2 regions of the Flavobacterium sp. KBS0721 genome follow, and region 2 is predicted to be linked to the other one. Evidence: riboswitches for the same ligand, from Rfam matches in the RefSeq annotation. Region 2 holds a riboswitch; the other holds the start of a gene.
The links. Region 2 has a riboswitch for S-adenosylmethionine ahead of B0M43_RS07590 (alpha/beta fold hydrolase). Riboswitches for the same ligand answer to the same signal wherever they lie in the genome.
Positions count from the first base shown of each region.

Region 1: linked by a shared signal. The riboswitch ahead of B0M43_RS15705 (TlpA disulfide reductase family protein) and the one ahead of B0M43_RS07590 (alpha/beta fold hydrolase) in region 2 are both predicted to bind S-adenosylmethionine.

Region 1 covers NZ_CP042170.1:3,625,266-3,640,640, forward strand. Annotated here, with positions in the region: gene B0M43_RS15700 (BamA/TamA family outer membrane protein) at 1-905, opposite strand, end outside; SAM riboswitch class I at 1,391-1,490, shown strand; gene B0M43_RS24805 (hypothetical protein) at 1,543-1,677, opposite strand; gene B0M43_RS15705 (TlpA disulfide reductase family protein) at 1,744-2,727, shown strand; gene B0M43_RS15710 (aminotransferase class V-fold PLP-dependent enzyme) at 2,777-4,270, shown strand; gene B0M43_RS15715 (VOC family protein) at 4,955-5,398, shown strand; gene B0M43_RS15720 (T9SS type A sorting domain-containing protein) at 5,556-8,237, opposite strand; gene B0M43_RS15725 (universal stress protein) at 8,598-9,431, shown strand; gene B0M43_RS15730 (3-oxoacyl-ACP synthase III family protein) at 9,509-10,558, shown strand; gene B0M43_RS15735 (sensor histidine kinase) at 10,615-11,709, shown strand; gene B0M43_RS15740 (LytTR family DNA-binding domain-containing protein) at 11,714-12,469, shown strand; gene B0M43_RS15745 (adenylate/guanylate cyclase domain-containing protein) at 12,642-13,718, shown strand; gene B0M43_RS15750 (efflux RND transporter periplasmic adaptor subunit) at 13,879-15,012, shown strand; gene B0M43_RS15755 (efflux RND transporter permease subunit) at 15,044-15,375, shown strand, end outside.
Region 2 covers NZ_CP042170.1:1,706,502-1,721,876, reverse strand. Annotated here, with positions in the region: gene B0M43_RS07640 (phosphoadenylyl-sulfate reductase) at 217-927, opposite strand; gene B0M43_RS07635 (sulfite exporter TauE/SafE family protein) at 953-1,855, opposite strand; gene B0M43_RS07630 (sulfite exporter TauE/SafE family protein) at 2,170-2,952, shown strand; gene B0M43_RS07625 (Rrf2 family transcriptional regulator) at 3,062-3,472, opposite strand; gene B0M43_RS07620 (hypothetical protein) at 3,662-4,192, opposite strand; gene B0M43_RS07615 (PLP-dependent aspartate aminotransferase family protein) at 4,287-5,459, opposite strand; gene B0M43_RS07610 (OsmC family protein) at 5,628-6,053, opposite strand; gene B0M43_RS07605 (hypothetical protein) at 6,071-6,628, opposite strand; gene B0M43_RS07600 (hypothetical protein) at 6,662-7,357, opposite strand; gene thrA (bifunctional aspartate kinase/homoserine dehydrogenase I) at 7,409-9,823, opposite strand; gene B0M43_RS07590 (alpha/beta fold hydrolase) at 9,825-10,808, opposite strand; SAM riboswitch class I at 10,886-10,994, opposite strand; gene B0M43_RS07585 (hypothetical protein) at 11,183-11,386, opposite strand; gene B0M43_RS07580 (aspartate kinase) at 12,000-13,088, opposite strand; gene B0M43_RS07575 (O-acetylhomoserine aminocarboxypropyltransferase/cysteine synthase family protein) at 13,253-14,557, opposite strand; gene B0M43_RS07570 (hypothetical protein) at 14,695-14,889, opposite strand.

The sequences.
Region 1 (15,375 bases), 1.9 Mb from region 2:
GTGGCAATCCCGGCAAATCCCACAAGCCCCATTCTTTTATTAAAATTATAGCGATACTCAGCCTGTACATCCATCAGTCCATCGCCGCGATATTTCCCTTCAGAATATCCTCTTATGTCTTCACTGCCAATAGTTTGCTGTTGTTCGAAGGCAATATTTCCTAATCCAAACTTACCGGCAAACCTTGCTGCCAGAACATCCGTTCCGTCCCGCATAGGAAAATATTGATTGTACTCCGAAAGAATTTTATTAGCACCAACATCGTTCCCAAACCATTCAGGATAATCAAGCCATCGTATTTTTATTTTTTCACCCTTGGTAGGATAATAAATTGCATCTCTCGTATCGTATAACATAATAAGTTGTAAACCATTAGTATGTGTTACAGACGAAGGCTCAACATCATCTTGATATTTCGTGTCATAATGTGCGTACGCGTATCCAACACCGGCATAAAAAGATTTGAATAATTTACGCTGAATCGTAAAACTTGCCATTGTTGTCTTAGTCCCGTAATTGTAAAAATCAGGCACATCAATATCATCAACATAAAACTGCGCATTTTGATTGCCCGTTGCTGCGAAAAATTGCAAACGCCAGGAATCTTCTTTAAAAAAGAATTTGTTAAACGTGGCTATAAAATAGGATTTGTTGGTCGTGTAAACCGCAGATATACCTGATAAAGATTTAGGCGAAATAGTATCGTTTTTATTTAATTTGTACATCATCATGGGGATAGCGCCAAACATAAAATCCATTGTCCTATTATAATTAAGATAAGGCATTACATTAAAATCAATATTTTTTTCTGGTTTCTTAGAGGCTGTACTATCAGTAGATTTTGTCTGACTCCAAATACCAGAAGACCATAAGAAGATGATTAGGAAAGGTAAGATTTTCTGCATTTTAAATTTACTTTTAAGTTAGTCTTATAAAAAGTGTTTGTATTCTAAAGCGCATGAAGTGAAGTGATTATAAAAAACAGAACAACCATTTTTTACCCTTCATAAAAACTTAAAGATAAATATTTTTTTTTAAAGTTGTAAGAAAAGGTGCGGTCTATGTTCTAAAAAAAGGCCGCATTTTTAATTTTATTATTTTTCGAAAGAATCAATTTTTGTAGTTTATTTTTTGTTTTGAAAAGCATTTCTTAATAATGTATGATGAAACTTTCATCCCAAAATACTGGATATTTTAAATAAAATCAAAGTATTTTTAAACGCATAACAAATTGATATTTTTATTGTTATGCCTTATTTTACTGAGTTTTTTTGTCTTTTAAAATTGCTTTCATTGTGTATTAATTTAAAATATTTTAAAAAATAAATTTAAACTCTACTAATTACATAGAATTTATATATATATTTGCAGAGTAGAAAAAATCTACATGAACTTATCCAGAAAGACTGAGGGAGTAGGCCCGATGATGTCTTAGCAACCTGTTGCCCAATAAGGTGCTAAATCCTTCCGCCAACGCGGACAGATAAGATATATTTCATTAGTAAATCTGCATAAGATCATTAGTATTAAATCATTTATTTTTTAGAATGAAAACTGAACAAATATTACCTGCCTGTACGGAACAATGTAACTTATTTTCAAAAATAGAAAACCACCTTTTGGTTTTCCGAATGCACTACACGTAACTTTTTTATCCCCTTTTTCTTTTTTATCCATGTAATAGCAGACCATTTTTATTCTGGTCCGGGAATTTATATGTCCAATTTTTAAAAAACAAACCCAATGAAAAAAATAGTAGCATTTTTGGCTTTATGCCTTTGCGCAACAACAACTCAGGCACAAGAGGCAAATGTGCAGCTAAAAGGAACAGTTGTCGATACTGTGGCTCAATATGTATACCTGCAAAAGTTTCACAACAAGATGTTTACCACCATAGATTCGGTAAAAGTTACCGACGGAAAATTCAGTTTTAAAACGAAAGTAAAACTTCCTGAATTGTACGGATTAAGCCTAAATACAGCCGATAGTCCATTGTATATATTCCTTGAAAAATCGCCTATTACAGTAAAATTAAGCCCTGTTAAATATTACAGCACATCGGTTGTAGAAGGTTCTGCGTCTCAGGATTTATTTAATAATTACAGAAAAACGGAGAATGTTGATATAAGTAAATTTATCACAGAACATCCTGGTTCTCTGGTTTCTGCATATGTGTTGTACCGAAATTGGTCTTATAGACTGAGTCCGGAAGAAATCACAAAAAACATTTCGCTTCTGGATAAAAGTCAGCAAAATTCCACTTACGTGAAAGAACTTCAGGAACTTGTAAAAGTGCTTAACGGATTACAGGTCGGAAAAAAAGCACCTGATTTTGTGTCTCAGGATCCAGAAGGAAAATCCATTCGTTTTTCAGAAAACCTTAAAGGATATACATTGGTAGATTTCTGGGCTTCATGGTGCGGACCTTGCCGAAGAGAAAATCCAAATATTGTAGCAGCTTACAAAGAATATCACGATAAAGGTTTTAATATCATCGGAATTTCATTAGACAAAAAGAAAGAAAACTGGGTAAAAGGAATTCAAGACGATCACTTAGACTGGCTGCATGTATCTGATTTATTATTCTGGAATAGTGCTATCGCTAAATTGTACGGCGTAAGAGCCATTCCTGCTAATTATTTAGTCGATTCAAAAGGGATTATTGTCGCGAGAAACCTTCACGGAGACGAACTGCAAACCACGCTTAAATCGCTTTTGAATAAATAGTTAGGAATACAATAAGCAGTAAACAAGTTAATTTAAAAATGAAATGGAAATGAATGTTATTGAGAAAACGAAACCAAGTCAGTTAGAGCGTTATTTTTCTAAGTTTAGAGGAAATACAATAGGAGTAAAACACACTTTCGAGTCGGCATATGGCACTCAAAACTTATTATATGCAGACTGGGTGGCCAGCGGAAGATTATACCTGCCCATTGAAGATATTATGCTCAATAAAATAGGCCCAATGATTGCCAATACGCACTCTTTCTCCAGCGAAACGGGTAAAACGTCGACTTATGCCTACAATCATGCCAGACAATTAATCAAAAAGCATGTTAATGCTAACGAATCTGATGTTTTGGTGACAACCGGAACCGGAATGACAGCCGCGTTATCAAAATTACAGCGTTTTATAGGATTGCGTAATGCGCATAACAGAGTAAATAATGAGCCGAATAAATCTGATAAACCTGTCGTTTTTATCACCCATATGGAGCATCATTCTAATCAGGTTTCGTGGTATGAAACAAATGCCGATGTTGTGGTTGTACCTCCCGACGAGAATAATTTGACAGATCCCAAAATACTGGCTGAATTACTTAAAAAATATGCCGACAGAACGCTGAAAATTGGTTCGTTTACAGCTGCCTCAAATGTTACAGGTATCATTACACCTTATCATGAACTGGCCAAAGTGATGCATGAAAACAACGGATTCTGCTTTGTCGATTTTGCCGCCGCAGCACCATATGTGCAAATCGATATGCACCCAAAAGATCCCAAAGAACAGTTGGACGCTATCTTTTTTTCTCCTCATAAATTCTTAGGCGGTCCCGGAACCTGTGGTGTTTTGGTTTTTAATGAAAAGCTGTATAAAAGTGACGTTCCTGATAATCCGGGAGGAGGAAATGTAAAGATCACCAATCCTTGGGGAATATATCATTACAGCGATTCGATAGAAGTCAAGGAAGATGGCGGAACTCCGGGTTTTCTTCAAGTCATGAGAGCTGCTTTGGCCTTGAAACTAAAACACCAAATGGCCGTCGAAAACATAAAAAACAGAGAAAAAGAATTGCTTAATCTCTGTTACAGCGAGTTTCAAAAGATTCCCGGTTTGTCTATTCTTGGAGATCTAAAAACAGAAAGAATAGGATGTGTTTCCTTTTTAATAGAAGACATTCACTATAATTTAATCGTACGACTTTTAAATGATCGCTTTGGCGTTCAGGTTCGTGGTGGCTGGTCCTGCGCAAGTACATATGCCCATTATTTATTCAATATCAATGAGGCACAATCCAACAAGATAACCGAAGATCTTCTTCAGAAAAACCAAACCAATAAACCGGGATGGGTACGTTTGTCTTTGCATCCCATCATGACCAATGAGGAAGTTTTATTTATTTCCGATGCCATTCAGCAAGTAGTTTTACACCATAAAGAGTGGCAAAAAGACTATCAGTACAATACGGCGACTAATGAATATGAAAGTATTATAAAAGAAGAAACGATAGAAAACGAGGTAAAAGAATGGTTTTGGCTGGAGTAAATTTTCTTAATAAAAGTAAAACTTTTTTTTAGGAGCTAATCCCGCTCCAGAAGCCTGAAAGGGCTAACTGGCGATGCAATTCGTTACAAACGAAGTTCACTGAAATCCGAAATAAAATAAAAAGTAAGTGAAGTAGTCGTTTGGGCCTCCCGATAACTATCGGTCAATTTCATTAAGCTAAGGAAAATTCAATGGAACAATTTGTTAAGGATAATATCTTATCGCTTTGTTTTTGTTCCATCGGAACATTTCGTAGGTAGCCCAATAAATAAGGCGTTTTTTCACGTTCCTTAGGAATGTTTGATTTTATAAATAATAATTGGTAAAAACATATACAGATTACAGATACAATTTCTCAAACGTCCCAATGGGACGATGTTTCTCACGATGTGTTTTTTTTCTACCGATGAGGTGTTCCGATGGAACACAATCGATAATCTTTGTCGATCTGCTGATGTGATATACTTCGTATGTTAGCTATCGCTCGGATCTCCCTTCGTTCGAGATGACAAACGTTGCGATAGCTCCAGCGGAGCGTAATATTTATAGCCAATCAGAATGTAGTTTTCAATAGCTCCAGCGGAGCGACATATTATCGAATATATCTTAAATATGTTGGGATAAAATTTCTAAGTAAACAACCAACAATTTTTAAAAAACATATTTACATCAAAAAAAATAACAATGAATAATATAATAGGATTTCATCATTTTGCGATCAAGGCACAGGATTTTGAAAGAACCATACAATTTTACAAAACCCTTAATTTTGAAGTGGTACACGATTGGAGTTTGCCGGAATTTAATTTAGAAAAGTGTGTAATGCTAAAGAACAAAGCATTTGATTCTTATATAGAAATATGCGACAGTAATGCCAGTTTCCCTACTCAGGGCCGTAAAAGAAAACAAGGAGATCCGTATGTCGAAAATTCGCTACTGCACATTTGTTTTACAGTTTTGGATGCCAACAAAGCATATGATGAAGCAATCAAAAATGGCGCAAAACCATTATCAGTAAAAGAAACTTTAGATCTAAAAAATCGCAGAAAAACGGTAACTGTTAGCAATAGTCTGGTTTATAGCCCGAATGGAGAAGTAATTGAATTTCTGGAATCTGTGGTATTTTAAAACATGAATTGCACGAACTAAGCTTAGGCATAATTATAAAAAGTAAACACGAATTCACGAATTGACACTAATTTTAAATGTTTAAACTTAGTTGTGAAATTATTCCACAAACCAATTAGTGCTAATTCGTGCAATTCGTGTTTAAATTAAATAAAACTTATTTTTTGATAAATTTAAAGTTTTGAACTTTGTTTCCGGCGGTTGAAACTTTTATCATATAAATACCTCTGGCAAGATGATGTACTGGTATTTCAGAACTGATCATATCTTCAGCTACGGTCGTAGTTTTCCAAATTTCTTTGCCCACTAAGTCGTACATAGAAATGGCAACAGGTCCATTAATCGCATGATCAAATTTTATTTGGAATGTATTCGTTGCCGGATTAGGAAAAACATAGTTCGTCGCAGCATTTCCCCAGTTGTAATTAGGCGTACTTAAAACCGGTCCCTGATAAATTGCATACAATGCAGCATCGGCCTGAGGAAGCTGAACGCTCAGTGTGCCTTGCGTTGAACTTATCGTACCGGAGTACAATTCTTTTACAGTATAATTTCCTGAACCTAAACCTAAACGACTTAAACTAACATTGTTCGTAGTAGGAGTATTACTGTAGTTAAAAACAGCTACATAAGTTACATCATTATAATTAGCAGAGAAAATATTGGCAGCATTGTAACCTGTATTGCCATCGGCAGGAATAAAGTGCATATCAGCGCGGGCAACATTCATAACATCATTATTTTGCAGAAGAAGCTGCGATCTGGCTTTCCACGGACCAGTAGCAGAAAAATCATCACCGCTTGTAATAGTGCCTGTTACCACACTGCTTAATAGTCTGGCACGATTCTCTCCAATAGTTGCATTTCCAAATACCACATGATCAGCATCTAAATAATCGTAGATTTTGTTTTGCCACCAGCCATAAGTAGTACTGTTAAGCGTATAATCAGTATCGCTTATACTAGTGTAAGCATCGCAGGCAATACGGCGAACATGTACAAACGGACCTGTTGCCAAATTTGGCGATATGGCAGCCTGAACAAGCATTTTTCCATCAATTTCATCGACCAAAAATTTCATTCCTTCCTGATATGCTTCCATACCGGTATGCAGCTGATTATTAGCAAAACCATCAGCTTCGATGCTGGCATGAGTCAAAAAGTCGATTTTTATCATTTCAAATCCGGCTGCTTTAAAGCGGTTCATAAAATAGTGTATTCTCGCTTTGGTTCCCGGACTTGTAGGATCCATGGCATAAGCGCCGTCTAATTCAAGCGGACTTCCGTTGACCATTGTCCAACACTGATTATAAGTGTATGAACTTCCTTCGACAGGACGATTGTACTTGCCCCAGTCTACAAACGGTGCCCAATAAATACCGGCTTTAAATCCTTTATTTTTTGCATAAGTAACAAATTGTGCCAATTCAGCATCCGACATGTTATCCCAATACGAATCAAGATCAATAAATAATGTATTGTCTTCGGTTTTAAAAGCCGGGCAATCATCGTGAAAAAAGTCTACAACAGCTTTTGCTTTAGTAAGATTAATATTCGACTGTATAGCGCCCCAACTGTTCCAGCCAATAGGTTTTGGTGCTGTCCAGTCAAAAATATATTTAGGTTGCAGGGCAGCATTCGCTTGTGCAAATTCCTCAAGACCGGTGCGCCAGTCATCAGTAGCATTTAACAATACTTTTGGCGAAGCACAACTTGTTTGTCCCACATTTACCCAGCCATGGCCCCGTTTGTCTCTTGTGATGTCATCTTTTGTCCATCCTGCAATAACTGAAACATAGGCCGATGATGCCCCGCCACCGCTTACGGCAATACCTGTTTTCCATTTAGTATGTTCAAGAGAACCAATAACCAAACCTTTACGATTCGTATTATTATAAATATTAGTCACCTCCGAAGCAGTAAAATCGGCTGAATTAAGCGGATAAGCATTGTAACGAATCCACGCATCATTGTCGTAAGGAACAAATAAAGCTCGGGTGTCGCCGCTGCCAAAATTAGGCGTTACCTGATAACTGGTTAATGGTGACATTTTATAAGAGTTAGAACCGTTTCCGGTCAGTACTACTTGCACGGCAACATAATTTTTATTGTTATAAGCATAAAAAACCTGCTGCATTCCCAAAGTATAATTACCGCTTAAAGTAAAAATATGCTTGGTTCCGCTGCCAATATTATCTGTAAATGCTTCTGAGGTATACGTTGCCGTAGCATAATTACCACTCAAATACTGCTGATCGCTAAAAGCATACGCGGATGCGTTGGTAATTACTGTAGCCCCATTAAATTTCACATTGTAGGTTTTGGTGCCTAGGTTATAAACGATAGTATTGTTTGTTCCAAAGGAAATTGTTTGTGTGGAAGAAGAACCAATTGGAGTTAAAACAAACTTGTCTAAATTAGGGGCCCATGAACTGGTGTTGTCCCAAAGAAGTGAAGTGCTACCGCTATTGAGGTATACACTTAGGTTTTTTGAAGCTGCTGTACTCCATCCGCCACTTGGTTCGCACGGAATCGAAATAGTGGTGGCAGAACCCGCAGTCAGCCTAATCGTGCGCGGATCGCCTGTGCAGTAAAACAATTGCAGATTGTACCAGCCTGCTGTAGCAACGGTAACATTGACAGATACGCTGCTATTCCCACCTAAATTACCGACTATTTTTCCTGAGCAGGAATCACAATTTTGTATGTCGGCACTATTAGTGCGCGTACCATTTTCGAATTCATACGTTTGAGCTGAACTTGCAATTGTGGTAATAAAAAGCAGCATTGTAATCAGCTTTCTGAAAGATAATTTTGGTTTTGTAATTTTTTCTTGCATAATAATATATTAAAATTAGTTAAAATGCAGTACTATACTATACTGTACTACAATGATAAGGAAAATATTGATATAACGTTAAATAATAACTGATTTAATTGTTTTAGACTGTCATAGTTGTGGTTTTAGTAGTCTGGATGTTCTTATTTTCGTAAAAAAAGAATTGTGATTTTCGAATTCAACAATAATTTGGGGGAGGGACAAAACAGCATTTAAGTAATAAAATAATAATTAAGGTTTAAATTTCGGAAGCCAAAAAATACGTTTTGGAAGTAGATAATGACGCTACAGTATTATTTATTAAATCCCCAAAAGTTTATTTGAGCACTTTTACCAGATTAATTGCTTAATTGATATTTTATGAATTTACATCCCACTATTATAGCAGCAACAAATTTTTCGGCTATAGCCAATAATGCTGTTACATACGCTGCCGGACTAGCAAAAAGCGCTAATGCCAGTCTTATTCTTTTTAACTCTTTTCAGTTAGACATTCATAGTGCCAATTCTCACATTAGCGCAGAAGCAATGCAGAAACAACTAGACAAGGCATCCGAAAGACTAAAAACTTTAGGTAGAGACATTGCCGGTGCTTTTAATATTGAAGTTAGTTGCTTTTGCAGTTATTCATTTTTAGAAGATGAACTTTCGTCGTTAATAGAGCTTCATAATGCCGAACTGGTTGTTATGGGCATGGCGGAACGCTCTTTCGAACAAGAACTTATGGGCAATTCGACAACATCAGTAATTAAGAATTTAAATACGCCTGTATTGGCTGTTCCTCTACATGCCCGCTTTCAAAACATAAAAAAAATACTCTATGCCTGCGACACTTTAAGTTTTTCGTCTATCAAAAGATTCAGTTGGTTAAGAAGCATTGTGGGAAATCTGGGAGCAGAAGTAGAATTTTTTAGTGTAGATGCAAAATTAGATGATCTTAAGCAGGAACAAGACCGATTATTATTGAGTTCTACTCTCGAAGAAGAGTTTCAACAGGTAAAATACCTCTATAAAACTGTTAAATCGAATGCGGTAATAAATGAGATTAAGAAAGAAATTAACATTTATAATGCCGATATACTAGTAATGGTGCCACAAAAGTATGGTTTTTGGGATTCTTTAGTACATAAAAGCAAAACTAGAATTATGGCAGCAGGTTTAGACATACCGCTCTTGTCTTTTCCAAATTTCTGACGTTATTTTGCAGTCTGCTTTTTCTCCCAAAAAAAACCAGCAAAAGAAAAGATTCAAAATAACAAAAACAAATAAAAATGAAGGCAACAATTACAGCTATAGGAGGTTTTGTACCCAACTCTATATTAAGTAATGAGATGATTTCAAGAATGGTTGACACAACTGAAGACTGGATAATAAAAAGAACTGGAATAAAAGAGCGAAGATTGGCTACAGATGAAAATCTGGCAACATCAGATCTTGCTAGTGCAGCAATCGAGAATTTATTAGATACTTATGAAATAGATCGTCTGGAAATTGATGGTTTAGTATTGGCAACTGCAACGCCGGATCATCTTTTAACTCCTACAGCGAGTAAAGTATGCGAACTAAGCGGATTTACAAATGCGTTTGGATTTGATTTAAACGGTGCCTGCAGCGGTTTCCTATACGCATTAGAAATGGCGACGACCATGATCGAAAGCGGACGTTACAAAAAAGTGGTTGTAGTAGGAGCCGATACCATGAGTTCTATTGTAGATTATGAAGACCGTAATACTTGTATTCTTTTTGGAGACGGAGCAGGAGCCGTTCTCTTAGAAAAAACAGATTTAGAGTACGGAATGATGAAAAGCATCCTGCGTACAGACGGAAGCGGTACATCTGCACTTTTAGTACCAGCAGGAGGCTCAAAAGTACCTGCAACGATGCAAAGTATCATTCACAGAGAACATTTTATCAAACAGGAAGGTTCCTATGTATTCAAAAAAGCAGTTGAGTCCATGTCAAACGTTTCTAAGGAGACTCTTGCCAGTAATGACTTAACAGTAGAAGATATTGACTGGGTGGTGCCGCATCAGGCTAATCTGAGAATTATAAAATCAGTAAGCGAACATTTGAATATTGGTATCGAGAAAGTAAAAGTAAATATCGATAAATACGGGAATACCACTTCAGCTACTATTCCGCTATGCCTTTGGGATTTTAAAGACGATTTTAAAGAAGGTCAGAACATCCTGATTACTACTTTTGGAGCCGGATTTTCATGGGGAGCAACCTGTATAAAATGGGGAGTGATGAGAGCGCTAAAGGCGGTAGAATCATCAACAGTTGGAAAAATATTAAAACAAGATTTGATGTGTCAATAGAAAAACGGTTCAAGTTTTTATTTATTATAATGCATCTATTATCAGTATATTAGTCTATGGATGCAAACGTGCAAAATAAAACAGGAGGGAAGAACTTTTTCTATAAATATTACAGGATTATTGTAATACCCGTTGTTTTTTTTCTCTATTTATCATCATATTATTTTTTGAATCCCTATCAGGATTTTGAACAAAATACTTTACTGGTTTTAGACTGGACAGTTGATATCTTTATCATTCTGGTGTATTGCGCCGTCCTGACAGAATTAAGTCTTTTTGTAGGCCGAAGTCTTAATTATTGGATCAGCTGGGAGCAAAAGCCTATTTTCAGGGCCTTTGCGCAATTTATATGTCTTATTGCAGGGAATATTCTTTTAAATTATTCCTTTTCGTATTTATGGCAGTTTTTTTATTCCTGGACCCCCTTAAAAGAAAGTGAATTAGTACAAATATGGCAGTCAAATTTAATGGCTGCTATATTGTCTCTCTTTATCAGTTTCATTCATACCAGTATCTTTTTGCTGAACCGCTGGCGTGTGACTTCTGAAGAAGCAGCCGAGCTAAAAATTAAAGCTTCTGAATTGCAGGAAGCTGTTACCAGATCTGAGTTAGAATCATTAAAACTACAGCTCGATCCTCATTTTATCTTTAATAATTTCAGTACACTTACAGAGCTAATTCACGAAGACCAGCAATCTGCTGCATCTTTTCTGGAAAATATTACGCGCGTGTATCGCTATATGATTTCGAATCTCGATAAAGATACTATTACGGTAAGAGAGGAAATAGAATTTTTAAATGCTTATTTTTATTTGTTAAAAAAACGTTTGGGTGACAAAGTAGAGTTAAAACTGCAAATAGATATGTCGTGTTTAGATCTTCATTTGCCGCCCTTAACGCTGCAATTATTAGTCGAAAATGCTGTAAAACATAACAGTGCAACAATAGCAAATCCGCTTATCATTGCTATTTATTCTGATGTTGGAGATCTTGTAGTGCGCAATAATTTGCAGGCAACATCAGGCAAAAACTTTATTTCGACCGGAGTAGGAAATAAAAACATCGAGTTTAGATATAAAATTTTGTTTGACAGAATGCCTGTTTTTTCAGAATCTAATGGGTTTTATTGTGTGCGTCTGCCCTTAATTTAATACTATGAAAATTTTAATTATAGAAGATGAAAGTATCAATGCCAATCGTCTTAAAAGATTGTTGGAAGAATTAGAGCCGGATTGCGAAATCCTGGAAATAATAGATACAGTTCAGGGTGCTATAACATGGCTGAACACGAATGAGATGCCCGATTTAATCACCATGGATATTCGTTTGGCAGATGGTATTAGTTTTTCAATTTTTGAAGAAGTAAAAATAACTTGTCCCATCATATTTACAACCGCTTATGATGAATATGCTGTACGCGCATTTAAGGTAAACAGTATCGATTATTTGATGAAACCGATCGAAAAAACCGAACTCGGACAGGCATTGAAAAAATTTAAATCGGTATCAAAAGTTAAAAATAATACCGAGGATATTGGTGCAATTTTGAAAGGATTCCTGAACAAACCTTCTTTTAGATTACGTTTTTTGGTTACCTATCGCGATGGTTACAAAAGCATTGATGTAGCCGATATTGATTTTGTGTATTCAGAGTTTAAAACCTCGCATCTTTTCCTTAAAAACGGCACAATAATACCCATTCCGCAAACTATGGAAGAATTAGAGGAAGAACTTGATCCCGATGTTTTTTTTCGGGCCAACAGACAATTCTTTATTCGTGCCGAAAGCATCAAATCGATCGCCAATTATTTTAATGCCAAGCTCAAAATTCAGCTTAAAGCAGATCCTGAGCGTGAAGTAATCATCAGCAGGGAAAAAGCACCTTTTTTCAAGCAGTGGATGGATCGCTAAATATAATTTTCAAAACTTCATTTTAGGCGGTATAACTTACTATTCGGTTCGTTTAATCACCGTTTGGGTAATACTTTCCTGTATTTACGTTTACTCTCGTTTTAATTTTGCTGCATATTATTTCGAACCAAAAGGATCTTTTTTGGTTTGAGTTGCATCAAAATTATCTTTAATGAAATACTCCCTAAAAACATTTTTAAAATTTAAAGAATACCTGCAGATTATAGCACTTTGGATTGCTGCTTTCTTGTTTTATGTCTTCATGACGTACAGCATGATCGATGACACTTTTTTTATTACCAATAAAATTGGTGTAAAAGATTTTTTACTGTCAGAAATAACAGGAGCTTTAACGGTAGGGATTTTTATGGGAACCATTCTTTTTCTTTTGCAGGAATTGGTTTATCCCAGGTTTTTTCATAATTACGGGATATTGCTCACTACATTACTTCGAAGTCTTTTATTTCTGGTAGTTTGTTTTCTTGGTCTTTTGATCGTGCTCGAACTCAACAAAGTGCATTACATCAGGATTAATAATTGGTTTGCACTTCAGGTTAATACAAAGTGGATGCTTTGCTTTACAGCCTACTGTTTAATTGTTCATATTTTTATTACCCTTTTACAAGCCTTTAGCCGCAGGTTAGGAAGTCATTATTTTAAGAATCTTTTACGCGGTAATTACATGATTCCTGTTATAGAATACCGGGTTTTTATGTTTTTGGATATGTGTTCTTCAGCCACAGTTGCAGAAGAAGTGGGCCATTACAACTACAGTCTTTTATTGCAGGAATGCTTTACAGATTTATCAGAAATATTAGTAGAGTATAATGCCGAAGTTTACCAATATGTAGGCGACGAAGCCGTGCTTACCTGGAAAGTAAAAGAAGGTTTTAAAAGACAGCAATGTATAGAATTATATGAGGCTTTTGTAGTTAGATTACTAGAAAAAAAAGAGTTGTATCAGCGTAAATTTGGTTTAGTTCCAAGGTTCAAAGCTTCTATTAATGAAGGTCTTGTAACCGTTGCCGAAATTGGACAAATCAAAACCGAAATTGCCTATCACGGAGATGTTCTCAGCACTGCAGCCCGTGTTCGTGATTTATGCAACGATTATAAAACCAATCTTCTGATCACGCAGTCCTTTTTCGAACAATTAACTTCTTTTGATCAGGATAATTTTATAGCCATCGAAACCACCATTTTGCGCGGAAAAAAAAGACCTGTCACGATCTATAAATCTTTCGATTAAAACTCGCTCCCTGCGCGCTCAGCATGCCATTTTTCTCGGTTGTATTATTGTTCGTTTCAGTGTCAAATAAATACGGTTGGGTAAAGTTACACTCATTCAAGAGGCTTTTGGGTTGTTATTTTGTCATCAAATCCTATGTATTCATTAAAAGTGAAATAAAATGACAAAACAATTTTTTCAAAATAATAAAACACTCAGCAAAATGGTCGTTTTATTGATTATCATTAGCTTTTCTTCATGTGGTAAAAGCGGACAGGAAGGTGTAGCGCCTCCAAAACCTGAAGTAGATTTTTTTCAGGCTAAATCGATCACAGGCGAAATAGAAAAAAAATATCCGGGTATTATCGAAGGTACCGTAAATGTTGACATAAAAGCGCAGGTTTCAGGTTATCTGGAAGCTATTTATGTCAAAGAAGGAGATTATGTTACCAAAGGACAATCGCTGTTTAAAATCAAAGCAGATGTTTATGCAGAGCAGGTAAATAACAGCCGTGCAGCTTACAAAAGTGCTTTGGCCAACCTTGCCAATGCCAAGCTGGAAATCGAAAAAATCAAACCGCTTGTTGAGGCAAAAGTATATTCGGATATGCAGCTCAAAACTGCACAGGCCAATTATGATGCGGCATCAGCACAGGCAGCACAGGCAAAAGCAGCATTGGGATCTTCACAGCTTAACGCTGATTTTTCTTTGATAAAAGCACCGGTAAGCGGCTACATCAGCAGGATTCCAAATCGTATTGGTAATCTTGTTACGCCAACGGATACCGTTCCTCTTACCATTCTTTCGGAAATAAATAACGTTTTTGTTTATTTCTCTTTAAGTGAAGCAGATTATCTGGAATTTTCTAAAGATGCAAAATCCAATCAAACCGTAAGTTTAATTCTGGCTGATGGCAGTGGATACGAGCATCAGGGAAAACTGGAAGTAGCCAGTGGTAATGTCGACCGTACAACAGGAAGTATTGCTTTAAAAGCTGTTTTTTCAAATCCTAAAAAGCAATTGCGTTCAGGAGGTTCTGCCAGAGTAGTGCTTAATAGCAGTCTGACTTCTGTCATTACGGTTCCAATGGCGAGTGTAAAGGATATTCAGGATAAATTCTTTGTTTATGTTCTAAAAGAAGGTAACAAAGTAGCCATGGTTCCCGTAGAAATTGGCGGTAGTGCCGGTACGGATTATTTTGTAAAAAGCGGAGTAAAATCGGGTGATAAGATTGCATTAAACGGTATAGATCTGCTTTATGATGGTGTCGAAGTAGTGCCAAAAACAGCAGCGAAAGCGGTTAGCAACAAGTAATTTTTTGGTTTTAATATAAATAACATTTTCCATGTTAAAAAAAATAATAGACAGGCCTGTATTGGCTACAGTTATCTCCATTGTATTGGTGATATTAGGTATCATAGGTCTTACAAGATTATCGGTAACCAGATTTCCTGATATTTCGCCGCCAACCGTAATGGTAAGTGGTTCGTATCCCGGAGGAAATAGTGAAACCGTTATACGTTCTGTGGTAACGCCGCTTGAAGAACAAATTAATGGAGTAGAGAACATGCAGTACATCAAATCTACTGCAAGTAACGACGGATCTTTTTCGATCAGCGTGATTTTTAAACAAGGTGTCGATCCGGATCAGGCTGCTGTAAACGTACAAAACAGAGT
Region 2 (15,375 bases):
GACAGCTTTTTTTAGTTTCAGATCGTTGTGAGTTTAATCTAAAACCTATAAACTATCGTTATTCTGTGTTTTTTGTTTTGTCTTTTTCAACGAATTTTAATCCGTTGCCTTCATCAATATCCCCGGATTAAAATCCGGCGCTACAATATAAATCGTTCCTCCGGAACTTTAAATCTATATTCTTGATTCTTTGCTCTTTATTCTTCTCTATTCTCTTTACTCTTTCTTAGCGCTGTGCAATCCGCATTCTTTATGACTTGATTCCCACCACCATCTTCCGGCTCTGATATCTTCTCCCGGAAAAATTGCTCTTGTACATGGTGCGCATCCTATGCTTACGAAACCTTGTTTGTGCAATGCATTTTGAGGGACATTGTTTTCTGACAAATACGTTTCAACTTCTTCTAAAGACCATTTTAATAATGGATTGAATTTGATGATTTCGAAACCTCCGTCGTATTCAAATAAATTCAAATCTTGTCTGTTTTCCGATTGCTCCGCTCTTAAACCTGTGATCCAAACTGAGTTTCCTGCCAAAGCTTTTCTTAAGGGAACTACTTTTCGAATGAAACAACATTCTTTTCTGTTCTCAACCGAATCATAAAAACTATTCGGACCTTTTTCTTTTAATAAATTTTCCACTGCCGTTGCTTCCGGAAAATAAACTTCGATTGGTCTTTTATATTTTTTTAATGTCTTATGAAAAACATCATACGTTTCCTGAAATAATCTTCCGGTATCCAGCGTAAAAATGGTAATATCAGTATTGCTTTTTGCAATGAAATCTGTAATTACCTGATCTTCCTGACCAAAAGAAGTCGAAAAAATCACTTTTCCCGGAAATTCTTTAGCTAGAAAAACTAAAGTTTCGTCAAGCGAAAAATCTTTCGTTACCTCTAATAATGATTCTATAATTGGTGCACTCATAATCTTTTCCTTTCTAAAAAACTGCTTACAATAATTTAGATAATGTTTTTAAACTCAATAATATAATTAAAACTCCAACCGCAACCATCATTGGTTTTCTTTTGATTTTATTTACCAAATAAGCTCCTAATGGCGCTGCAATTACGCCTCCTAAAATTAACCCTATAATAACCTGCCATCCGTGAATTCCTCCAAAAAGCATGAAGGTAATTCCACTTGCAAATGAAATAGCAAATTCAGCTGCATTTACTGATCCAATAGTGTAACGAGGATTTCTACCTCTTCCTAATAATGTAGATGTTACAATGGGACCCCATCCACCGCCGCCAACAGCATCCATAAAACCTCCAAAAGTGGCTAAAATTCCTAATTTTTTAGTTTTCTTTTTAACTATTGTTTTTGCTAATGCTTTTTTAATAATGATAATTGCCAAAACAATCATATAAACCGCAATAAACGGTTTTATAACGTCTCCATTAATGACATCTGATAATAAATAAGCTCCTGCAATAGAACCTAAAACTCCCGGAATCAATAAATGTTTTACGAGCTTTTTATTGATATTTCCAAATTTATGATGCGAAATTGCCGATGCTCCCGTAGTAAACATTTCTGCAACGTGAACGCCTGTACTACTAATTACTGGCGGAACTCCGTAAGCTAATAAAAATGAAGTTGAAGTTGCTCCGTACCCCATTCCTAATGTTCCATCTACCAATTGTGCAAAAACTCCAATAGCGAAAAATATTAAAAAATCTGTATCAAATCCCGAAACTAATCCATCTATCGAAAATTCAGCATGATGCTTGTATATCAACGTAGATAACAAACCTATTAATAATATAACCGGAATTATAACCCACAGTTTTTCTTTTAATAATACATCCGATTTAATACTTACACTATCTATTTTCAATTCTTTTTCCATATTTACTGGCTTGGTTTTTAGCCTAGAAATCCATTACCCTATCGGCTTAATAGATTACTACGCAAAATTAGTACTTATTTCTAAATATCAAAACATTATTTAATTTTTTTACAACTCTAATCCTCTTTTGTTTAAGTAAAGAGCAACTTTAAAAAATATAACAAATTAGATTTCTAAGTTAAAAACCGTATCGCATTGTATTTCAGCGAGATAAAACATTCAAGATATTCATTTGCAAATATAGCATTTTAAAGTCTACCAAATCCATCGGATTATTATAAAAATGTTCTTATTTTTACAGCAAATTTTTATTCATGGATTTTCAAATAGGTCTTGTAATTGCCGGTTTAGTAGTAGGTTTTGTGGTAGGATTGACAGGTGTGGGAGGTGGTTCGTTGATGACACCAATTTTATTGTATTTTGGTATTCCCCCAACAACAGCCGTTGGAACTGATTTATTATATGCTGCTTTTACCAAAATGGGAGGCGTATTTGTACACCATAAAAAAGGAAATATTAATTGGAAAATTACAGGTTGGCTTACTCTGGGCAGTGTTCCTGCAGCTTTAATAACGCTATGGATATTAAACAGTATAAAAACAGATATTTCGACAATAAATGCAGTTATAAAATACAGTTTAGGCTGGGCATTACTTTTTACATCAATTGCAATTCTGTTCAAAAAGAAACTATTAATATATTCTCAAAAACATGCCGGAGATAAATTTCACACTGAAAGTCATACACAAAACATGCTGACAATTGGCATTGGTGTATTATTGGGAGCAACCGTGACACTAACCTCTATTGGTGCCGGAGCTTTAGGCACAGTTACTTTGTTTTTCTTATATCCGCTTTTACCAACGCCACGTTTAGTAGGAACCGAAATTGCCCACGCCGTTCCGCTAACTCTTGTTGCCGGAATTGGGCATGCCTCAATGGGAAATTTAGATTTAGCCTTATTAGGGCAACTATTACTGGGATCCCTTCCGGGAATTTTTATGGGAAGTATGTTAAGCGGAAAAGTGCCTGATTTATTTTTAAGAAACGCCATCGCAGTAATGCTTTTCTTAGCCGGATATAAATTGATTTTTTAATTTCTACACCATATAAGTTATATAAGTTCATTTAATATAAGCTTATAAAGCTACTTACATAAAGCAAAATTATATTACCTTAAATGACTAATATGTTTTAAAATTTTCTTTAAAACGCAATATCTGCCAAAGAATTACTTTCTAATATTTTTAAAGTATTATCACGAACTTCCATCATTAAACGTCTTGCCGCACAAGTAGTTTCGTCATCGCAATCATCGCATCTTTCATAAAAATTATGACTTGCACAAGGCAACAAAGCAATTGGTCCTTCAAGAATACGGTACACTTTGGCCATACTGATATCTTTTGGATCTTTTATCAGGTAATAACCTCCGCCCTTTCCTTTTTTTGCTCCCAGGAAACCGGAATTCCTAAGTAACAACAATATACTTTCTAAGAATTTTATCGAAATATGTTCGCTTTTGGCAATTTCGGCAATCTGTACAGGTTCATTATTTTCACGTCTAGCCAAATAAGTTAAAGCCTTAATTCCGTATTTTGTTTTCTTTGAAAGCACTTATATATATTTTAGATTTTAGATTGTTGATTTTAGATTTCTTGCTAAAATAACAGCTAAATATTTTTCTGCAACAAAAATAAGCTTTTTGAATGAGAAAAATAACACAATAAAAAAGTAAGTTCGACTAAATTAGTATGGTTTAAATAAAAAAAGATTTTTAACGGTACAATTTACAATCAAAAATCGTTATTGCGGTATAGTTTTTAATATATCGTTACAAATTACGGGTATATTATCTTCTAGCAAATAGAGTTGATGATTGTTGTCTTTGAGAATCTGATTATCTATATTCAAATCTAAAAACCATTGTGGGTTAGGCTTATTTGGGTCTTTTTCTCCAAAGTATAATTTTACAATACCATTTGGCACTTCAGTTTCGTATCGTAATCTTGTTGATGAAACAGCGAATAAATGTGTAATTTTCAGCCCTTGTAAAGATGCTTTCCAGGCAATTGTACCTCCAATGCTAAATCCTAAAACAAGTATTTTTCCTGTTTCTAACTGAAGTAAATTTTGGATAGCTTTATCTATTCCTCCATTAAGAAATTGATTATGAATCTCACTTTCGACAAAATTATCAGAAGCAATATTTGCCAATTCAAGAACATCATAATACTGAATCTCAAATTTAGATTGCAATAAATTCATGTAGATTTTAACCCATTCCGGATCTTTTCCTCCAAATAAATCTGATAAAATGAGTAATCTTGGCTTCATATATAAAAAACAATAATTGTCAGACTGAGCGAAGTCGAAGTCACTAAATGGGCTTCGACTTCGCTCAGCCTGACAAATATATCATTAAAATTATTTAAGAAAGTGCCTGATCTAAATCGGCAATAACATCTTTTACCGTTTCTAAACCTACAGAAACACGTACTAAACCTTCCGTAATTCCAACTGCCAGCTTTTCTTCAACAGACAATTTACTGTGTGTTGTCGAAGCTGGATGTGTTACGATTGTTTTTACGTCTCCAATATTTGCGGAAAGCGAACATAATTTAATTTTGTCCAAAAATTTTCGTCCTGCTTCAAGACCACCTTTTATTTCAATTGCAATAATATTACCGCCTAAAAGCATTTGTTTTTTGGCGATTTCATACTTTGGATGTGATTTTAAGAATGGATATTTCACGCTTTCAACATTTGGATGTGCTTCTAAAAACTCAGCCACTTTTAAAGCATTTTCGCAATGTTTGTCTACACGAACTGCCAAAGTTTCTAAACTTTTCGATAAAACCCAAGCGTTAAATGGTGACATTGCCGGACCTGTATTTCTTGAAAATAAATATATTTTACGAATTAGCTCTGCATTTCCAACTGCAACTCCTCCTAAAACACGACCCTGTCCGTCGATTAATTTTGTTGCCGAGTGAATTACGATATCTGCACCGTATTTAATTGGCTGCTGAATATACGGTGTAGCAAAACAATTATCGATAATTAAAATCAGATTGTGTTTTTTTGCAATTTGACCTAACAATTCTAAATCAACAACGTCTACACCAGGATTTGTTGGTGTTTCTGCATATAAAATTTTAGTATTAGGTTTAATAAATCCCTCTATCGTTTCTGGTTTATTAATGTCAAAATAAGTCGTTTCGATATTCCATTTAGGGAAATAAGTCATAAACAACGCGTGTGTAGAACCAAAAACGCTTCCTGCAGAAACAATATGATCACCTGAGTCCAGCAATGCTGCAAAAGTCGAATAGATCGCCGCCATTCCGGTTGCAAAAGCATAACCGGATTCAGCACCTTCCATTGCGCAAACCTTATCAACAAATTCTGTTGTATTTGGATTACTGAAACGAGAGTAAATATTACGTACTTTTTCTTCCGTAAAAGAGGCTCTCATGTCCTCTGCATCTTCGAATACAAAACTCGATGATAAATATAATGGGGTAGAATGTTCCTGAAATTGTGTTTTTTCCAGATGTGTTCTTATGGCTTGGGTTTCAAAACCAAATTCTTGTTCGTTCATTTTTTTTGTTTTAACACGAATTGAACTAATTAGCACCAATTCGCCTGTTTTTATAATTTCACAAAGACTCACAAAAGAACTCAGAGATTCACTAAGTATTTATGCAAATATTTATTACTTATCAAGCCAAAAGAATTTTCTCATTTTCTAATTGACTCATTTTCTAATTTATAATGCTTCGTTGTTTAGGACAACTTTGTATTTAATTGTAGCTGTAGGTTCAACTGTTTTGGCAACTGAACAGTATTTCTCGAAAGAAAGCTGTGCTGCTTTTTTTGCCTTTTCCGGATTGATATCACCTTCTAAATAAAAAACCACATTGATTTCTTTAAAAGGTGTTGCTTCTCCAACTTTTACGCGTTCTCCCTCTACCTCAGCATTAAATGCTTTTATTTCCTGACGTTGCTTCTTTAAAATCGAAATCATATCAATAGCACTGCATCCTGCAACTCCCATCAATACTAATTCCATTGGACTTGCACCTAAATCGCTTCCGCCAAATTCAGCTCTGCTATCAACATCCACTACATGACCACGTTCATTTTTGAGTTTGAAATGAAACGCATCGTTTACTCTGTTTAAGGTTACTTTCATGGTATTATATTCGTAAGTTATTTGTCTTTTTTATCTAATTTCTCCCAATATTCTAAAACCTGTTTTTTAGATTCTGCATCTAAAGATTTAAAATTAGGAGATAATTTATCTGTTTTAAAATCATCAGAAACACTGGATTCAATGGTGTAAAATTGATCTTTTTGCGAAAACACTAAATGAACAGATTGTTGTTTAAAATCAGCATCATAAAGTCCGTAAATAAAAAGAGCATCAACACTTTTATCTTTATTGTAATCTCCAAAAGCTTTTCTGCTTCCCCAGGCCGAAATAATTCCGTTATGATTTACTTCAAGAATAGATTTTACGATCCATTTACTATTGACTTTTGTAAATCTTTGAAAATACATTTTATCAGGATTGGCATTTTTTTCAATCTTCGAAAAAATAAATACATTATCCTCATTTCCTGGAGAACTTACTTCATCTACCTGGATTGCTCTAACGCCCTTATACGGAAAAACTTCCTGTGTATAACTGTCTTTATTTCTAATGACATTTGAAATTTGTGCTGTTAGAATATTGGAGAACAATAGTAAGATTAGTATATTTTTCATTTTTTTTTGTCTAAAAAATAGTTAGTTAAGATTTTATTTTTTCTTTTTTGGACTACTTTTTTTCTTCACCTCTGCTTTTGCTGTTACTACAGGTTTATTACAATCATTGGTCTCATACAATTCTATAAGTCTGTTTAACAATGTCGGTTTCTTAAAGTTTTCGGCATTTACTGCTTCTAAAAATTTAGGGCATTCTTTAAACAATAATTCACAATGATTTCTAACGGCTTTATCCATCCCAACATTAATAGACATCATATCAGATAAATAGAAAATAAAAAAAACACCATCTGCTTTTTCTTTCCCCATATAAAGTACTGTTCCTCCGCTAGAACCTGTCGTTGTTCCGTTTATAGCATTGAATCGCATTGTAGATCGAACGGCATCAACTGCTAATTTTATTCCGTTAGAATAAGCAACGTATAACCAGTATTTTTTTGTACCTTCTTTTATCCCTTTTTCACCTTTATTGGTATGTATAAATAATCTTTCGGCTATAAATGAATTTTCGTCTTTATCTGTATATTCAATTTTTTTTATTTCTTCACTTAAAATCTTTTCAGTATCACCTTTTTCTGTCAGCCTAAATTTTACTTTCGAATCATTGATTTCAACCATTTCGGCAAAACCATTCTTTGTTTCTCCATTTTCCAGAGTAAGTGTAGCTTTATAATATTTAGCCTGCATACTCATAGAGATTAGACAAAAAAGGATAATAATTTTTTTCATGTTATTGTTTATTTGTTTTTTTAGTATTCTTAACAAATTTAAAATTCTTTTTTATCCTTTATCTGACAATCTTAAAATATCTCCAAAAACGCCTCTCGCTGTAACCGCAGAACCTGCACCGGCACCCTGAATTACAATTGGACGATCTCCGTAAGATTCTGTATATATTTCGAAGAAAGAATCAGATCCTTTTAATCCGCCCAAAGCAGTATCAGATGGTACCGAAACTAATTTTACTTCCAGAATTCCTTTATCATTTTGTAAATCTCCAGACAATTCGCCAATGTATCTTAGTACGTGATTGGGTTTTTGATCGGCTTTTATTTTCTCGTAAATTGGGTCGAATTCTTTTAGCTTGGTTAAGAAATCAGACACATTTCCTTCACGCAAATGTTCCGGAATTAAATTCTGAATCGAGATTTCTTCAAATTCATTCTGTAAATCTAATTCCCTTGCCAAAATCAATAATTTTCTTCCCACATCATTACCGCATAAATCTTCACGCGGGTCTGGTTCTGTATATCCGTTATCAATTGCTTCTTTTAGAATTTCACTAAAAGGAGCGTCTTTCGCAGAAAAATTATTGAATAAATAACTCAATGTTCCAGAGAAAACCCCTTTTATTTTTGTGATATTTTCACCTGAAAGATGCAATAATTTTATAGTATCAATTAATGGCAATCCGGCACCAACATTGGTTTCATACAAATAGTTCTTTTGGTTATCTGTTAAAGATTTTCTTAGTTCTTTGTAAAAACCATAACTCAGTGTATTGGCTACTTTATTAGATGAAATCAGGTCGAAACTGCTCTCTATCAAAGAAATATAATTTTCTACGAAAGTCGCGCTTGCCGTATTATCAATCGCAATTAAGTTTTCTAAATGATGTTGGTTCGCGTAAGCAATTACATCATTGATGGTATAATCAAGACCGTCTTTTGCAATGTCATTCTTCCAGTTTGAAGTTACTCCATTTTTGTTTAAAAGTAATTTCTTCGAATTGGCAATTGCAAAAACATTCAACTTGATATCTTTACGTTTTTCGATGGCTGCAGCCGATTCTAATATTTGATTGATTAAAGTTCCGCCAACTAATCCGTGACCAAAAATAGCAATGTTGATTTTCTTTGAAACTCCAAAAATCTCTCCGTGAATTACGTTCAACGCTTTATTAAGTTCTGATTTTTTAACCACCAAACTCACGTTTTTACCCGTAACGGTGTTGTTAAACAAAATTGGAACTATTTTATTTTTGATTAAAGCAGTGTAAGGCTTATGAAAAGTACTCAAATCCTGACCAATAATCGAAATAACCGAAACATTGTCGGTAACTGTAATTTGGTTTACATCTTTAGAATAAAAATCATTTTCGAATTCTTTTTCCAATTCGATCATCGCTGTTGTTGCTTTATCTGTAGCTACAACCAACCCAATTCCTCTTTCTGAAGATCCTTGAGAAATAATACTTACACTAATATTGTGATCGCCCATTACTTTAAAAATACGGGCATCAACCCCTGCTTTTCCTAATAATCCGCGTCCTTCAAGATTTACCAATGATAAATTCTCTAAAACCGAAAGTGTTTTGATTCCTTCTTTAGCCGAATCTGAAGTAATTAATGTGCCGCGATTTTCGTGATTGAATGTATTTAAAATACGAAGTGGAATATTTTTTTCTAATAAAGGGATTATCGTTTTGGCATGCAGGATTGTTGCGCCAAAGTTCGCTAATTCGTTCGCTTCATTAAACGAAAGAAATTCAATTTTTTTAGCATCAGCCACCAAATCAGGATTTGCTGTATAAATTCCGTCAACGTGCGTGAAGTTTTGTAACTCTTCGGCATTTAAGTAATTAGCGATTAACGATGCGGTATAATTGCTTCCGTTTCTTCCTAAAGTTGTGGTGTCATTATTATTGTTTGAACCAATGAAACCAGTTACAATATTTACCGTTGAACCATTGTGTTCTTTAAAATAATTGACAACGTTTTTCTTAGAAAGCTGTTCTAATGGCTGTGCATCACCAAATTTAGAGTCGGTTTTCAGCAATTCACGTGAATCGACAAAATTTGCCGGAATTCCTTTCTCTTTTAAAATTGCCGTCAATAATTTAGCCGAAAGCAATTCTCCTTTCGATAAAATCTGATCTTTTATTTTATTGCTGTAATCGCCAATTAAGCTTACACCTTCAAAAAGTTTTTCTAAAATAGTAAACTCTTCAGACAAGTCTACCTGAGGATAATCTGAAACCTGGTACGTTTTAAAATTCTCAAATAATGGTTTGTAATTGCCGTTTTTGGAAGCAAGTTTTAAAATATATTCTAATTCATCTGTAGCATTTCCGCGGGCAGAAACTACGACTGCAATTTGTTCTCCTTGATTTACTTTATCAGAAATGATTGAAACTACCTTGTTAAGTCCTTCTCCGTTTGATAACGATTTGCCTCCAAATTTTAATATTTTCATTTTATTTTTCTATTGTTTCTGCCTTAAAAATATCGGCAAGTAAATGATCTAATTGTTTGTACTCGATTAAAAAAGCGTCATGTCCGTGAACCGAATCTATTTCGCTGTAAAAAACATTGTCTTTGAACTTCTTTAATTCCTGAAAAGTTTCACGATTTTCTTTTGGTGTAAAAAACAAATCAGAGTTGATTCCGATAATATGAATCGCTGCATTTGTTCTCGACATTAAAGTTTTGAAATCATCACTATTTCTGGTAATATCTATGGTTTTGAGCAATTGGTTCATCAGTTTATAAGATGACAATTGGTATCTCTTTTGTAATTTTTCACCGTGATGCGCCAACCAGCTTTCGATATTAAAAATTAGCTGCTCGTTGTTGATCGTACGTTGAAATTTTTCCTTGAATGATTCAGGAGAGCGGTAACACAGCATGGCATGTATTCTGGCATCTTCGATAGGTCTTGCTGAATTGTTTAGGATTTGCTCTTGCAAATAACAATTGGCAATCATCCAGTCGGTCGATTTCCAGTCGGTTGCAATTGGGATTAAGTTCTGCGTAATATTAGGTTCTAATGCCAGGATTTCCCAGGCAATTCCTCCGCCAACAGAACCTCCAATAATGGTGTGCAATTGGGCGATATTTAATGTCTCCAGACCTTTTATAAAAATTCTGGCAATATCTCTTGTGGTGAAATCCTGATAATTTTCTATTATAAACGTATCGTTTCCGTTTCCGGGAACGTCGAATGCCAATACGGTATATTTGTGGGTATCTATTGTTTTTTCTTCGCCAATTAAATCATTCCACCAACCATTTTCGCCAGTAACCTGAGCATTTCCGGTCAAAGCGTGATTGACCAAAACTATAGGCGCGCTATGCAATGGTAAACCAAAAAGTGTAAAACTCAATGGTAATAATGGATATGCTGCACCACTCTCGGTGATGAAATTTTGAATTATAATGGGACTTGGTATATTTTCCAATTTCAAATCTTTTTATTATTGATTTGTATGTGGAAATATTAGAAAGAAAGTACTAGAGTGAAACTAGAAAATTCTTGTTGTTATCTTTCCACGTTTGGGCGTGGTAGAATGCAGCACCTTCTTCGATTTAACGAAGGGTTGCTAAGGATTCATCGGGTCTAATCCCTCGTCCTTTCTTTATAACATTTCAATACGTTTTTGAACTTAAAGGTGCAAATTAACTACTTATTTCTTAAACTAACAAATTTTATCGAAACTGATTGCTTAATTTCTTAAACATAATTCAAACAAAAACTATTGTACGCAAAAAATTACCGAACAATTAGCCCAGTAAAATTAAGCAGGTATTCCCCTATTTTATGATACTTTTTGATTTAGATAAAAAGTGTTTCATTCTCTTTTGAATACATCAAAAATAATAATGAATTTGGTTCTTTTTTCTCCGCTACTTTATCTGCCTCCGTGATTCCAAATCTTGGGTGTACCAATTCATTTGTTGGTGGTGGCGGATTATTTCTTTTAGCTCTTAAGTTTTTCAATGTAGAAAACGTTTTTGTTATGTAGTTTAATTTGCTCATGATATTTAAGTTTATGTTAGTTTGCGTTTTATAATCTTTATTGTTTATTTAATTTTTTGTTATGGCAACCAAATGGAATAAAAAAAACCCTTTTGGATCACAATACCAAAAGGGTTTAAGTTTTATACAACTTATATATACTTTTAGTATCAACAGACGCGTACACAAATACGTGCGACGTTAAACATCTTGTTCATCTGTAGGGATTTATTCATCTTGGATTTACTTGCTATTTTAAAAAATTCTTGCATTTGTTTTATTTTAATAAGCTTCCCGGAAACTGCCAAATATTTTAACTTTTATCTTTTTTTAAATCAATTAAGAAAGAAAGTTGTTTCAACTTTTGTCCCGATCGACATAACTATATTCAGAATACTAAGTTTATTTTACTGGTAATTTTGAGGTATTACAAATGTGCGAATATTTTTTCAATTATGCAAGTGAGGATCAGCAAATTAATCGTAAAAAACGTCAAAAAACATCTTTTTAACGTTAAAAAACATCCTACAAATTAAAGATCTTAAAAAAAGAACGTTAAAACTTACAAAAAAATACATCGCGAACTTTCCTGTTTCATTATATCAAAGACCAACTAACTGCTATTCGAAACCACTTACAGCCAAACTGCTTCTTTATTTTTAATTTTTTCGGCCACTTTTAAAATGTCAGTTATTATACCTCTTGATATGGCCTGCTTACATGCCGAAGCGCTTTGAATTGCTATTGGAACATCTGCATAGGATTGTGTATAAATTTCAAAAATAGTATCTGAGCCTTTTAGCTGTCCTATGGCAGACCAGACTGGTTCTGAAACTATTTTTACTTCTAATGTATTTTTCTCTAAATCAAATTCTCCTACGTATCTTAGCACATGATTGTCTGCCTGGGCAATTTTTGCAATTTTAAATGATTTGTCGATCGCTTCTGTATTAAGAATGCCGTTTTTCTCCAGATGTTCTTCTGTAATGAGAGAATTAATTTTTATATCAGAGAAATCAAAATCTTTTCCAATTTCCCTTGTCAAAATCAATAACTTCCTTGCTGTATCATTTCCTGACAAATCTTCCTTAAAGGTTGACCGCATTAAACCCAATAAACTTGCATCTTTGAGCAGAGATGAAAAAGAACTATCTTCTGTCGCAAACCTATTAAAAACATAACTCAGATTATCTGAGAAAACACCTCGTATCTTAGTAATTTTCTCGCCTGAAGAATACAAATCTCTTAAGGTTTGCAATACCGGAAAACCTGTGTCTACTGATGTTTCGTACAAAAATTCTTTGTCGTATTTTTTAAGATTCTCCCTGATGCCTTTATACAAATCAATTGGCAATGTATTGGCTTTTTTATTTACCGCTACAATGTTAAAACCATTCTCAATCAAAGTGTTATAATGATGAATGAGCTCGTCGCTCGCTGTTGCATCAACGGCTATTAAGTTCTCAAATTCGTTTTCTTTGGCAAATTCAATAATATCCTGCACTTTAAACGGAACAGCCAATTCTAAGAAATTGGTTTCCCAGGCATATCCAACGCCTTCTTTCTCGAAAAACGCTACTGTTGAATTGGTTATAATTGGAAAATGAAAATCAATATTTTTACTTTCGAGAAAAAACTCCTGACTTTCGATAATTTGATTGATCAAAGTACTTCCTATATTTCCAATTCCAAAAAGGATGATATTTATTTTAAGCTTTGACATAATTTTATTTTTTTGGGGGTTAATTAACCCATATGAGATAGACGTACTGCTGTGCGCCCCTACATATATGGTGAAATCTTTATGTTGAATTTCTTCTATAAAAAATCACCTCTAGCAGAACTCACGCTGCTAAAGGCAATTTTTCAAACAAAAAACAAAAAAACCTAATTTTTATTAATACTGTATTGCGATTGGGTAATGCTGGTGAAAGCAGCTTGCAAATCAGCTATTAAATCCTCGATATCTTCAATTCCGACAGAAAGTCGAACTAAATCTTTTGAAACTCCTGTTTCCAGTTGGTCTGCATCAGACAATTGTTGGTGCGTTGTACTTGCCGGATGAATAATTAATGATTTTGTATCACCAATATTGGCCAAAAGCGAGAACAACTTAGTTTGATCTACCACTTTTTTAGCGGCATCAAAACCACCCTTTAGTCCAAAAGTGATCACGCCACTTTGTCCTTTTGGCAAATATTGTTGTGCTAAATCATAATATTTATTGTTTTTAAGACCTGGATAATTTACCCAAACTACCTCATCTTGTTTTTCTAACCAAGAGGCCAGAGCCAAAGCGTTTTCGCTATGTTTCTGAATTCGGATTGGTAAAGTTTCTAATCCCTGAATAATCTGAAAAGCATTAAATGGACTCAAAGCTGCTCCAAAATCACGTAAACCTTCGATTCTTGCTTTTGCTATAAAAGCTGCATTTCCTAAAGCTTCATGATACACCAAACCGTGATATCCTGCAGAAGGCTCTGTAAACTCAGGGAATTTTCCGTTCGACCAGTCAAATTTTCCTGCATCTATAATAACGCCTCCTAATGAAGTTCCGTTTCCTGAAATATATTTGGTTAAAGAGTGAATTACGATATCTGCTCCGTACTGAATTGGATTCAATAAATAAGGTGTAGCAACCGTATTGTCTACAATAAAAGGAACTTTGAAGTTTTTGGCTTCCGCCGAAATTCCTTTTAAGTCTAATACATCTAATTTTGGATTCCCTAAAGATTCTACAAAAAAGGCTCTTGTGTTTTCTTTAGCTGCTTTTGTAAAATTTTCAGGTTGAGAAGGATCTACAAAAGTCGTTGTAATTCCTAAACGAGGCAAAGTTACATTTAGCAAATTATAAGTTCCTCCGTATAAACTATTGGAAGCCACTATATGATCGCCCGCTTTTAAAAGAGTCAACAAAGTTGTAGAAATTGCCGATGCTCCGGATGCTGTCACTACAGCTCCAATCCCGCCTTCGAGTGCAGCCAGTCGTTGCTCTAAAATATCGTTTGTCGGGTTATTTAATCTCGTGTAAATAAATCCGGCTTCGGCAAGACCAAATAAATTGGCAGCGTGATCTGAATCGTTAAATACATAAGATGATGTCTGGTAAATAGGCACTGCTCTTGTTCCTGCATTTTTAGTAACATCGTGTCCTGCGTGTAGTGCGTTTGTTGCAAATTTTTGTGTGCTCATGATCTTAGTTTTTTAGGTATTGTGAATACTATTATATATTGTTATTTGAAATTGATTTTTGATTGTAATCGTTATTTGAAATCGCAATTAAAATTGATTTTTGAAATTGATATTGTTATTGATATTGATATTGTTACTTATTGAATAAAAAAGTCTTCTCCTTCTTCTTCAAGGTTATACATTAAGAGCAGTAATGATTTTTGACTTCTTATTAACTCCTGCTCCGCATTTAGTCTTGTAACTTCTCTTGTTATGTCTTCGGATTTATTATTGTTTTTTTGAGAATCGTTTCTCAATAAATATTCTATTGCGATTGAGTTTAATGTTTTCATAATATAAAATTTAAAAATATTGAAATAAAAAAAAGCCCTTTCGGATGGCTACCAAAAGGGCTTATAGTTCTAACTATAACAAAGATTTTATCTTTTACTTTTGGCAACAACGAATTGGGATGCACATTTGCATCATCTCACAACATATCATCATATTATTCGCTATTGTTTTCATTTTATATTATTTTAAATTAATGCTTTTTAAAACTCGACTAATTCGATAGAGTAAATATACAAACTATTATTATATCTACCAAATTAAAAATTGATAATTAATACATTTTTTTAGAATCCCTGAAAATACAGGTGTTTTACTTTATAGATTAGCCCACGGGTTTTACGGATTAAACGGGTTTACGCGGAATACTTTTATCTTTCAATTTCTACTTAAAAAAACAGCCACAGATTGAATGATTAAAACGATTAAAAAAATCTGTAAAAATCTGTGGCATGTTTTAATTGAAGCCAATAATAAAAAAAGTTAAG